Regions from separate parts of the Neobacillus sp. NRS-1170 genome, predicted to be linked through region 2. Evidence: riboswitches for the same ligand, from Rfam matches in the RefSeq annotation. Region 2 holds a riboswitch; each other region holds the start of a gene.
The links. Region 2 has a riboswitch for S-adenosylmethionine ahead of ACIFOT_RS04255 (YezD family protein). Riboswitches for the same ligand answer to the same signal wherever they lie in the genome.

Region 1: another riboswitch for S-adenosylmethionine. It lies ahead of metK (methionine adenosyltransferase); the one in region 2 lies ahead of ACIFOT_RS04255 (YezD family protein).
Region 3: another riboswitch for S-adenosylmethionine. It lies ahead of ACIFOT_RS25315 (peptide-methionine (S)-S-oxide reductase); the one in region 2 lies ahead of ACIFOT_RS04255 (YezD family protein).
Region 4: another riboswitch for S-adenosylmethionine. It lies ahead of ACIFOT_RS14260 (O-acetylhomoserine aminocarboxypropyltransferase/cysteine synthase family protein); the one in region 2 lies ahead of ACIFOT_RS04255 (YezD family protein).

What each region holds. Positions count from the first base shown of each region.
Region 1 covers NZ_JBITPF010000047.1:31,682-33,883, reverse strand. The annotation lists gene pckA (phosphoenolpyruvate carboxykinase (ATP)) at 1-269, opposite strand, end outside; SAM riboswitch class I at 534-663, shown strand; gene metK (methionine adenosyltransferase) at 931-2,130, shown strand.
Region 2 covers NZ_JBITPF010000011.1:130,861-133,062, forward strand. The annotation lists gene ACIFOT_RS04245 (inorganic phosphate transporter) at 1-174, opposite strand, end outside; gene ACIFOT_RS04250 (phosphoadenylyl-sulfate reductase) at 149-865, opposite strand; gene ACIFOT_RS04255 (YezD family protein) at 947-1,057, opposite strand; SAM riboswitch class I at 1,171-1,271, opposite strand; gene ACIFOT_RS04260 (MBL fold metallo-hydrolase) at 1,437-2,202, shown strand, end outside.
Region 3 covers NZ_JBITPF010000069.1:5,804-8,005, forward strand. The annotation lists gene ACIFOT_RS25305 (MMPL family transporter) at 1-239, opposite strand, end outside; gene ACIFOT_RS25310 (TetR/AcrR family transcriptional regulator) at 423-953, opposite strand; gene ACIFOT_RS25315 (peptide-methionine (S)-S-oxide reductase) at 976-1,329, opposite strand; SAM riboswitch class I at 1,421-1,536, opposite strand; gene ACIFOT_RS25320 (electron transfer flavoprotein subunit alpha/FixB family protein) at 1,654-2,202, opposite strand, start outside.
Region 4 covers NZ_JBITPF010000030.1:45,940-48,141, reverse strand. The annotation lists gene ACIFOT_RS14270 (nuclease-related domain-containing protein) at 1-146, opposite strand, end outside; gene ACIFOT_RS14265 (hypothetical protein) at 348-680, shown strand; SAM riboswitch class I at 760-866, shown strand; gene ACIFOT_RS14260 (O-acetylhomoserine aminocarboxypropyltransferase/cysteine synthase family protein) at 924-2,202, shown strand, end outside.

The DNA of each region.
Region 1 (2,202 bases), on a different contig from region 2:
TAGAGGTTAGTAAATACTTCTTCGGAAATAGGCTGATTGGATCCCCAAGCGATTTTATCCTTTGTTGAATTTTCAACGACAATAAATTTATCTTGCGGTGAACGTCCTGTATACTTGCCTGTGGAAACACGAACTGCACCAGTTGAAGTTAAGGATCCTTCATTTCGGTTTAGAATTTTTTCAACTAACTGAGGAACTGATAATTGAACTTGGACATTATTTTCTTTAAGTAATTGCTTTAATTCATTGGGAATATGAACAGAATTCATTTTTAATTAACCATCCTTTTTATTTAATTTAAAATGGCGATTATTATATCGATTAGTATAACACATTTATAAAATTAGTCTATACTATTTAATTATTTCAAGTTGTATTTTATACATTATTCAGGGAATAAGCAAAAAGAAAATATTTATATCATGAAATTAAAATATTTTTATATTTATAGCCATTTGCATGGTAAAAGTTTCATAAATATCGATTGACACCCTTCAATATTGTAGGGTATGATTTTAATTTGAACGGATACTCTCTTATCCCGAGCTGGTGGAGGGACAGGCCCTATGAAACCCAGCAACCTGCAAACGAAGAATGGTTTTGTTTTATTTTTCGGGCAAAGGTGCTAAACCTGAGGCAAGGCTTGACCTTGAACGATAAGAGTGAAAGGCACGCAAACATTTGCACTCAACCTTTCCTCATGCGATGGAAAGGTTTTTTGTTTTTCGTGCTACATAATCGCTTTTTGTTTATCCCATCGTGAGAATCTTCAGCCGGGTTTATTATTAATACTGTGTTTATTAATAAAATACCCGTGTTTATTTCATACTACTAAGGGAATGAGTTCCGTATCAACCCGAGGTTAAACTAACAAGGTAACATAACCCCACACATAACCTCACTTTATTCAATAATATAGGAGGAATTCAGATGTCAACAAAACGTCGTTTGTTCACTTCTGAATCAGTAACTGAAGGTCATCCTGACAAGATCTGTGACCAAATTTCTGATTCCATTTTAGATGCTATTTTAGCAAAGGATGCTAATGCCCGTGTTGCGGCTGAAACTTCCGTAACAACAGGCTTAGTACTTGTAGCTGGGGAAATCACCACTTCTACTTATGTGGATATTCCAAAAATTGTTCGCGAAACAGTTAGGGAAATTGGTTACACTCGTGCAAAGTACGGCTTTGATGCGGAAACTTGTGCCGTATTAACATCGATTGATGAACAGTCTCCAGACATTGCAATGGGGGTTGACCAAGCGCTGGAAGCTCGTGAAGGACTAATGTCTGATGAGCAAATCGAAGCAATTGGTGCAGGGGACCAAGGTTTAATGTTTGGCTTTGCATGTAATGAAACAAAAGAGTTAATGCCTCTTCCAATTTCACTTGCTCATAAGCTGTCACGCCGTTTAACAGAAGTTCGTAAAGAGGAGCTTTTACCTTATCTACGTCCTGACGGTAAAACACAAGTTACCGTTGAATATGATGAGAACGATAAACCAGTTCGCATAGATACAATTGTTATTTCGACGCAGCATCACCCAGAAGTTTCGCTCGAGCAGATCCAGCGAAACCTTAAAGAATATGTGATTAATCCAGTTGTTCCCAATGAACTAATTGATGAAAATACTAAATACTTTATTAACCCGACTGGCCGTTTTGTTATCGGCGGACCACAAGGGGATGCAGGCTTGACAGGACGCAAAATCATTGTTGATACTTACGGCGGTTATGCTCGTCATGGCGGCGGTGCTTTCTCTGGTAAGGATCCAACAAAAGTTGACCGTTCTGCCGCTTATGCAGCACGTTATGTAGCAAAAAATATCGTTGCAGCAGGTCTTGCTGATAAGGTTGAAGTACAGCTTGCTTATGCAATCGGTGTAGCAAGACCAGTTTCCATTTCTGTGGATACTTTTGGCACAGGTAAAGTAAGCGAAGATGTTTTAGTTGATCTTGTAGATGCAAACTTTGACCTTCGCCCAGCTGGCATTATCAACATGCTCGGACTTCGCCGCCCAATTTATAAGCAAACAGCTGCTTATGGACACTTTGGCCGTACAGATGTTGATCTTCCTTGGGAGCGTACTGATAAAGCTCAAACATTACGTGAGCAAGCAAATCTATAATTAGTCTGATAAGGAGTTGCATATATATGTAACTCCTTTTATTTATTAGAGTCTATTTTAATATAGGGCGGG
Region 2 (2,202 bases):
TCCACAAAGGAACAAGGCCACTTGTTTTTTGATTACTCCGGCACCATAGGAAATTCCCATTGAGGCGGCTGCCCCGCTGGCTCCAATATTTACGGCAAAGAATAATCCGATGGTAACAGCAATGATTGTAAGCGTTAGAACCCCCTCCTTACGATGAGTGCAAACCGCACTCAGTCTTGCTGCTTCCGGTCCAGCGTCCTTCACGAGAATCACCATTAGAGCTTACAGGCTGAGTACAAGGAAAACATCCAATACTTGGATAATTTCGATCGTGCAATTCGTTATAAGGAAGGTCTTTCTCGCGGATATAGGACCAGACTTCATCCCATGTCCAGTGAATCAATGGACAAATTTTAATATTTTCAAATTTGTCATCCTTGTTAAGAAATTGAGTATTCTGCCTTGTTGGTGACTGCTCGCGGCGAAGCCCCGAGATCCAAGCTTCCTTCTGGGTCAGCGTTTCCCTTAACGGAATTACTTTTCGAATTTGACAGCATTGGTTTGGATCCCGTTTCCATAAAGCTGATCCATATTGGGCAGATTGTTCATCCAATGTAAGTGCCGGCTGTTTCTTTTCAATTTTCAATGTAGGGAAACGGGCTTGGATTTTATCAATGACATCATAGGTTTCCAAAAAATGCAGCCCTGTGTCTAAAAAAACAATATGGGCATCTGGTTTCACCTGGTGAATCAAATCAATTAATACAATTGCTTCCGCACCAAAACTGGATGCATAAACAATTTTCTCTTCTTGATAATTGTTATAGGCCCACTTTAGAACGCCAAGAGCACCCTTGGTTTCATCTTCTATAGAAAACGAATCTGAAATTTGATTCCAATTTTCATAAGTTACTGAACTCGTCATTTCTTATTAGCCTCCTCTCAGTCTATAAAAAAAGCAGTCTTCCATCAGAATTTTGGTGAAGACCGCCTCTAGTTTTTCTAGTCAGCGTGTTTTATTCGATTGAATACGAACCTTTTCATTTTTCTCAATTTGTATTACCTTGCCATCTTGAACCACTAGGGTGATGGATCCGAATTTTAATGTGCCAAGCATTTGCTCAAGGTGTGAAGCAATTTCTTGCCATTCTGATGGTTTCAGATAATTCGCCCCCCTTTTCACAAAAACGCCTCTCCCATTAAGGAAAGGCGTCTTCAATTATGTAAAACACCTTATCTCCCAAAATGAGCACATTTTGCTGGAATTGGCACCTTTCTTCGTAGGTTGCCGGGCTTCAACGGGCCAGTCCCTCAGCCGCTCTAGATAAGCGATATTTAGTTGATGTCATTAATCCTACTATACCAATAGGGATTCGTCAATATAAATGATTAAAATATTTTAACAATTTATTTTGTTTAAATAACTGTGATTAGAATAAATGAAGTATGCTGGGAAAAAACTACTTTCAAACCATTTAATGATAAGGAGATTCCCAATGGATAAAGAACTATCGTATGGAGATGATTATAAATTTATTCCCGCCACTTCTATAAGCAGCGGTGTTGGGATTAATGTATTACCAGATTTGTATTGTCACACCATTCAGATTGTCAATATTTGCATAGTTGGTAACCCTGATTCAGGGGCATTTTTATTGGTTGATGCAGGTATGCCTGGATCTGCCGATGAAATTATCTCGGCAACGGAGGAGCGTTTTGGTACTGGCTGCAGGCCGCAAGCGATTATTTTAACACACGGACATTTTGACCATGTGGGTGCGATTATTGAGTTAGTCAATCATTGGAGAGTCCCAGTTTATGCACATGAAATGGAATTACCTTATTTAACAGGTAAAGAAAGCTATCCAGAACCAGATCCGACTGTAGAAGGCGGAATGGTGGCGAAGATGTCTCCTATATTTCCAAATGAGCCAATCAATCTTGGAACGAGAGTTGAAAAACTCCCTTCTGATGGAAGCGTCCCACATTTGCCTGGATTCCGCTGGATCCATACACCAGGACATACTCCTGGTCATGTTTCCTTTTTCAGAGAGGAAGACCGCGCTTTAATTGCCGGTGATGCTTTTATTAATGTAAAACAGGATTCGTTGTATAAGGTCATTACTCAGGAACAAGGTATAAATGGGCCCCCGAGATACTTTACAACCGATTGGCAGGCAGCCTGGGAATCAGTTAAAAAATTGGAAGCATTGAAGCCCTCTGTTGCTGTAACAGGCCATGGATTCCCAGTGACTGGAGACG
Region 3 (2,202 bases), on a different contig from region 2:
ATTTCCTCATTAGAGATTTTATTTTTATCATAAAAAACGATAAGGTTGTTCGTCCCTTTGGTAGTATCCATCTTTTTGAGGATATTGTCTGCTATGACCGAAGGGCTTTCATTCCCCGTTCCTTGCTGTCCTTTTTGCCGCAGTATGGCATTGATGTCGGGCTGAATGACTGTAAGCACTATTGTAGCAATCAGCCATAAAGCAAATATAGCCCAACGGCCTTTTATGATTGATCTCACCCTACTTGTTCCCTCCTATTTTGAATAAAATGTTTATTTTTCCTGTTGGTCTTCTTTCAGAAAAAACAAAACATCATCGATTTCCCTCTTCACATTAGTCACTATAGCAAGGGATTAGGAAGGGTTCAAAAACCAAAATGGAACGAGTGCATCAAAATAATACATTATTATCATTTTGTATTATTACAACATTACCTGGTTGAAGATTTCGAATAGCTCTTCTTTCTTATAATTATATTCTTTACTAACCCAATTCTGTAAAATGGTTATAAAGGAAGTGGCATATAAATCACACATGACCTCAGGATACTTCGATTGATTGATTTTTGTGGAAATCGGATCATTCTCTGTTTTTGAATGTTCACGTAAAATATCACTGGCAGTTTTAACCATGCTTTTGAAAAATATATGCCCATCCGATCCCAATAACGTATTTTCAAATAACACAAAATGTTCATCTACATAATCGACTAATAATCTAAACGTGTCAGTATTACACTCCTTATTTAATTTAATAATCTCTTCAGATAAATGATAAATAAAATCTCTTAGCAAGCTATATTTATCTTCATAATAACGATAAAAAGACGTGCGATGAATTAACGCATCATCACATATATCTTGAATCGTGATATGTGAGAATCGTTTTGTTTGTAAAACACGCATAAAACTTTGTATGATTTGGCGCCGTGTGCGCTCAGTCGTATAGTTCATAGTACACATCCCTATCATGAATTCAAAAGCTAATATGCTCCCATACTGGAGTAATTTCTGTAATAATTTCATTATTTAATATATGTTGCAGCTCGTTTTTCTTTTGCTTAGCTACTGTAACTTGATGAAGATCAGAAAAGAAAATGAAGGATTGATTTTTATATAGCTGACCTTCTCTTGCTGTTGGGTCATGTAAATCAAAAAACAATTCTACAAGTTCATCATAAGATACTTTCCACGGATTAAACCATATTTCAACAATCTTTACATTTGAGTCTTTTAGATATCCAGTTCGAACCTTTTCAATCCCACGATTTCCTGTAATAAATGCTTTTTGACTAAAAAATTCGCTTGCACCAAACACTGCTCTTTCCATTTAATATCGCTCCTTCAGAGCGATAAGCCTTCTTTCCATTCAAAAAACCTCTCTTTGATTAAAAGAGAGGTTGGTATGATGAAATACTTTCCTCTCATCTTTCAAAGGTTATCACCTTTGCAGGAATTAGCACCGTTTCAAGTCAATATTTTGACTGATGGTTGCCGGGTTTCATAGGGCCTGTCCCTCTACCACTCTGGATAAGAAGTTTATCGCTATTTATTTTTAATAACAATAACACCAGCTTAACTGAAATTCAAGTATTAAATAAAAAAACAAAGGTGGGACCTAACTAACCCCACCTTTCTGTTTTACAAAATTACTTCATCCTTCGCTGGTGCTGCTTACCTTTTCTCTAGATAAAGCATTTTGAAACTGTTCGATTAGTATAGGAACGATTTCAAAGGCATCGCCAACAATTCCATAATGACAGTTTTGAAAAATAGGGGCTTCTTTGTCCTTATTAATGGCAATTATTAAACCGGAATTTTTCATTCCCACAATATGTTGAATCGCACCAGAAATTCCAATCGCAAAATAGATTTTTGGCGTCACTGTCACACCAGTTTGCCCTACTTGATGTGCGTGTTCGATCCAACCTGCTTCCACCACATCTCGGCTGGCACCAACCGCTCCTCCGACGGTTTTCGCCAATTGGTGGATTAACTGAAATCCCTCGAAGCTCCCTAATCCTTTCCCGCCGGCAACAATGATGTCCGCCTCGTCGATTCTAACTTTCTTTACCGTTTCCTTGACTATTTCCAAGACTTTTGTCCGAATATCTTCTTCCTTTAGGGATATTGTTTCTTCAACAATCTTCCCTGTTCTCCCTGCTTGCGGGGTCAGCGCCTTCATGACTTTGGCGCGAACCGT
Region 4 (2,202 bases), on a different contig from region 2:
GTTAATAAATCAAACTGTACTTCACCCTGGTAGCCTTTTTCAAGGTTAAAATAATTCCTCCTTTCTTCCTCCGTTAATTCCATTCGTGTGTTTAAAATCCTAAGAATCCTTAATTCCAATGGCTCAATACGAGGTTTGAAAGCCATGATCCACATCCTTTCCTACTTTAAATTTTATAAAAATATCACCCATCCTTAACAACAAACATTTGAACAATTTATAACAATTCCACCAATTTCGACACTTACCTCCGCTGACCCCCGCAATAACTGTCGAGCATTATTAAAAGGATAATAGCGCCCCATGATGAATAGTAATAGTAAAAGCATGGGACCGGAGTGGTGAAAATGATAGAGGCTTTAAATAATTTTCTAACAAAGGTAAGAGAACAAAGGCATATCCTTCCATTGATAGAAAACGTGGACCTTCGAGTGAACATAAATACCAATCAACAGTGCATTCAACTAGTAATAAAAAATGGAACCATTTTTACTCTTCAAAATCAACCAGCTAAATACGAAATTAGCGGCAATCTAAATGAAATAACACAACTCCTCGAGGGTAAGAAAAGGTTACGAACTCTAAAGCTCAGCATATCAGCGCCTTTAAGAACGACCTTGCTGCTCGAATCCCTTTTTTACCTCACAAAAGCACAGGAAGATTTTGCAAAAATAATTTAATCATAGGTGTTGACTCGGAATTAGACATCATGTATGCTGAATTTAGAATATTCTACCAATAAATCAGTCAAATAAAGTAATCTTATCTAGAGAGGCGGAGGGACTGGCCCGATGATGCCCGGCAACCGGTTGGACAACCAAGGTGCTAATTCCAGCGGAGCAGAAAAAGGCTTCGGAAGATAAGAAGAGAGACCCCCTCTTCTTATTGAAGCGGGGGTATTTATTTTAAAAGGAGTGGGAGTAATGGCTGAAAATCAAAAAAAGTATCGGTTTGAAACATTAAGTGTTCATGGCGGATTATCACCAGATCCCGTGACAGGAGCACGCGCAGTTCCAATCTACCAAAACAATGCCTATCAATTTAAAAACACAGAACATGCAGCAAACCTGTTTAGCTTAGCAGAACCAGGTTACATATATACCCGAATTCATAATCCAACCACGACCGTATTTGAAGAACGTGTTGCCCTTCTAGAAGGAGGCGTCGGCGCCCTGGCAGTCGCTAGCGGGATGGCTGCCATCACACTCGCAATCCTAAATATTGCCGAAGCAGGCGATGAAATTGTTGCAGCTTCCAATCTCTATGGCGGAACCTATAATTTATTTGCGGTTACTCTCCCTAAATACGGGATTAAAGTAAAATTCGTAGATGCAGATAATCCGGAAAACTTCCGCACGGCTATTACCCAAAAAACAAAAGCAGTCTTTGCTGAAACAATTGGTAATCCAAGCTTGCGAGTTCTTGATATTGAAAAAATTGCCGAGATTGCTCACGAGGCCGGAGTCCCATTAATTGTTGACAATACCTTTGCAACACCTTACCTTTGCAGACCAATTGAACATGGTGCAGATATTGTGGTACACTCCGCAACCAAGTGGCTCCTAGGGAATGGCACCACGACAGGCGGCATCATTGTTGATGGCGGCAAGTTTGATTGGAATTCGTCTAAATTCCCTGGCTTTACTACTCCAGATGCAAGCTATCATGATCTTATCTATGCAGAGGCACTAGGGGCCGCAGCATATATTATCAAAGCGCGAGTCCAGCTCCTTCGTGACCTTGGACCAGCCTTAAGTCCACAAAATGCTTTCTTGTTTACACTTGGTCTTGAAACACTGCATGTTCGCATGAAAGAGCATATCGCCAATACAAACCAAGTCGTTGAATATTTATTAAATCACCCTTCCGTAGAGTGGGTTTCCTATCCAGGGCATACAACACATCCTGATCACGACTTAGCAAAAAAATATTTGCCAAAAGGTGCAGGATCTATGGTTATTTTCGGAATTAAGGGTGGAAAAGCAGCAGGAGCGAAGCTTATTGATTCCCTTTCTTTATGGGCTCATGTTGCCAATGTTGGGGATGCAAAAAGCTTAATCATTCATCCGGCTAGTACTACTCATCAGCAGTTAGATTCTGAAGGCCTTAAGGCAGCAGGAGTATCAGAAGATTTAATCCGCCTATCAATTGGTATCGAGAACGTCGAGGATTTGATTGAAGATCTAGAATCCGCGATTGAGT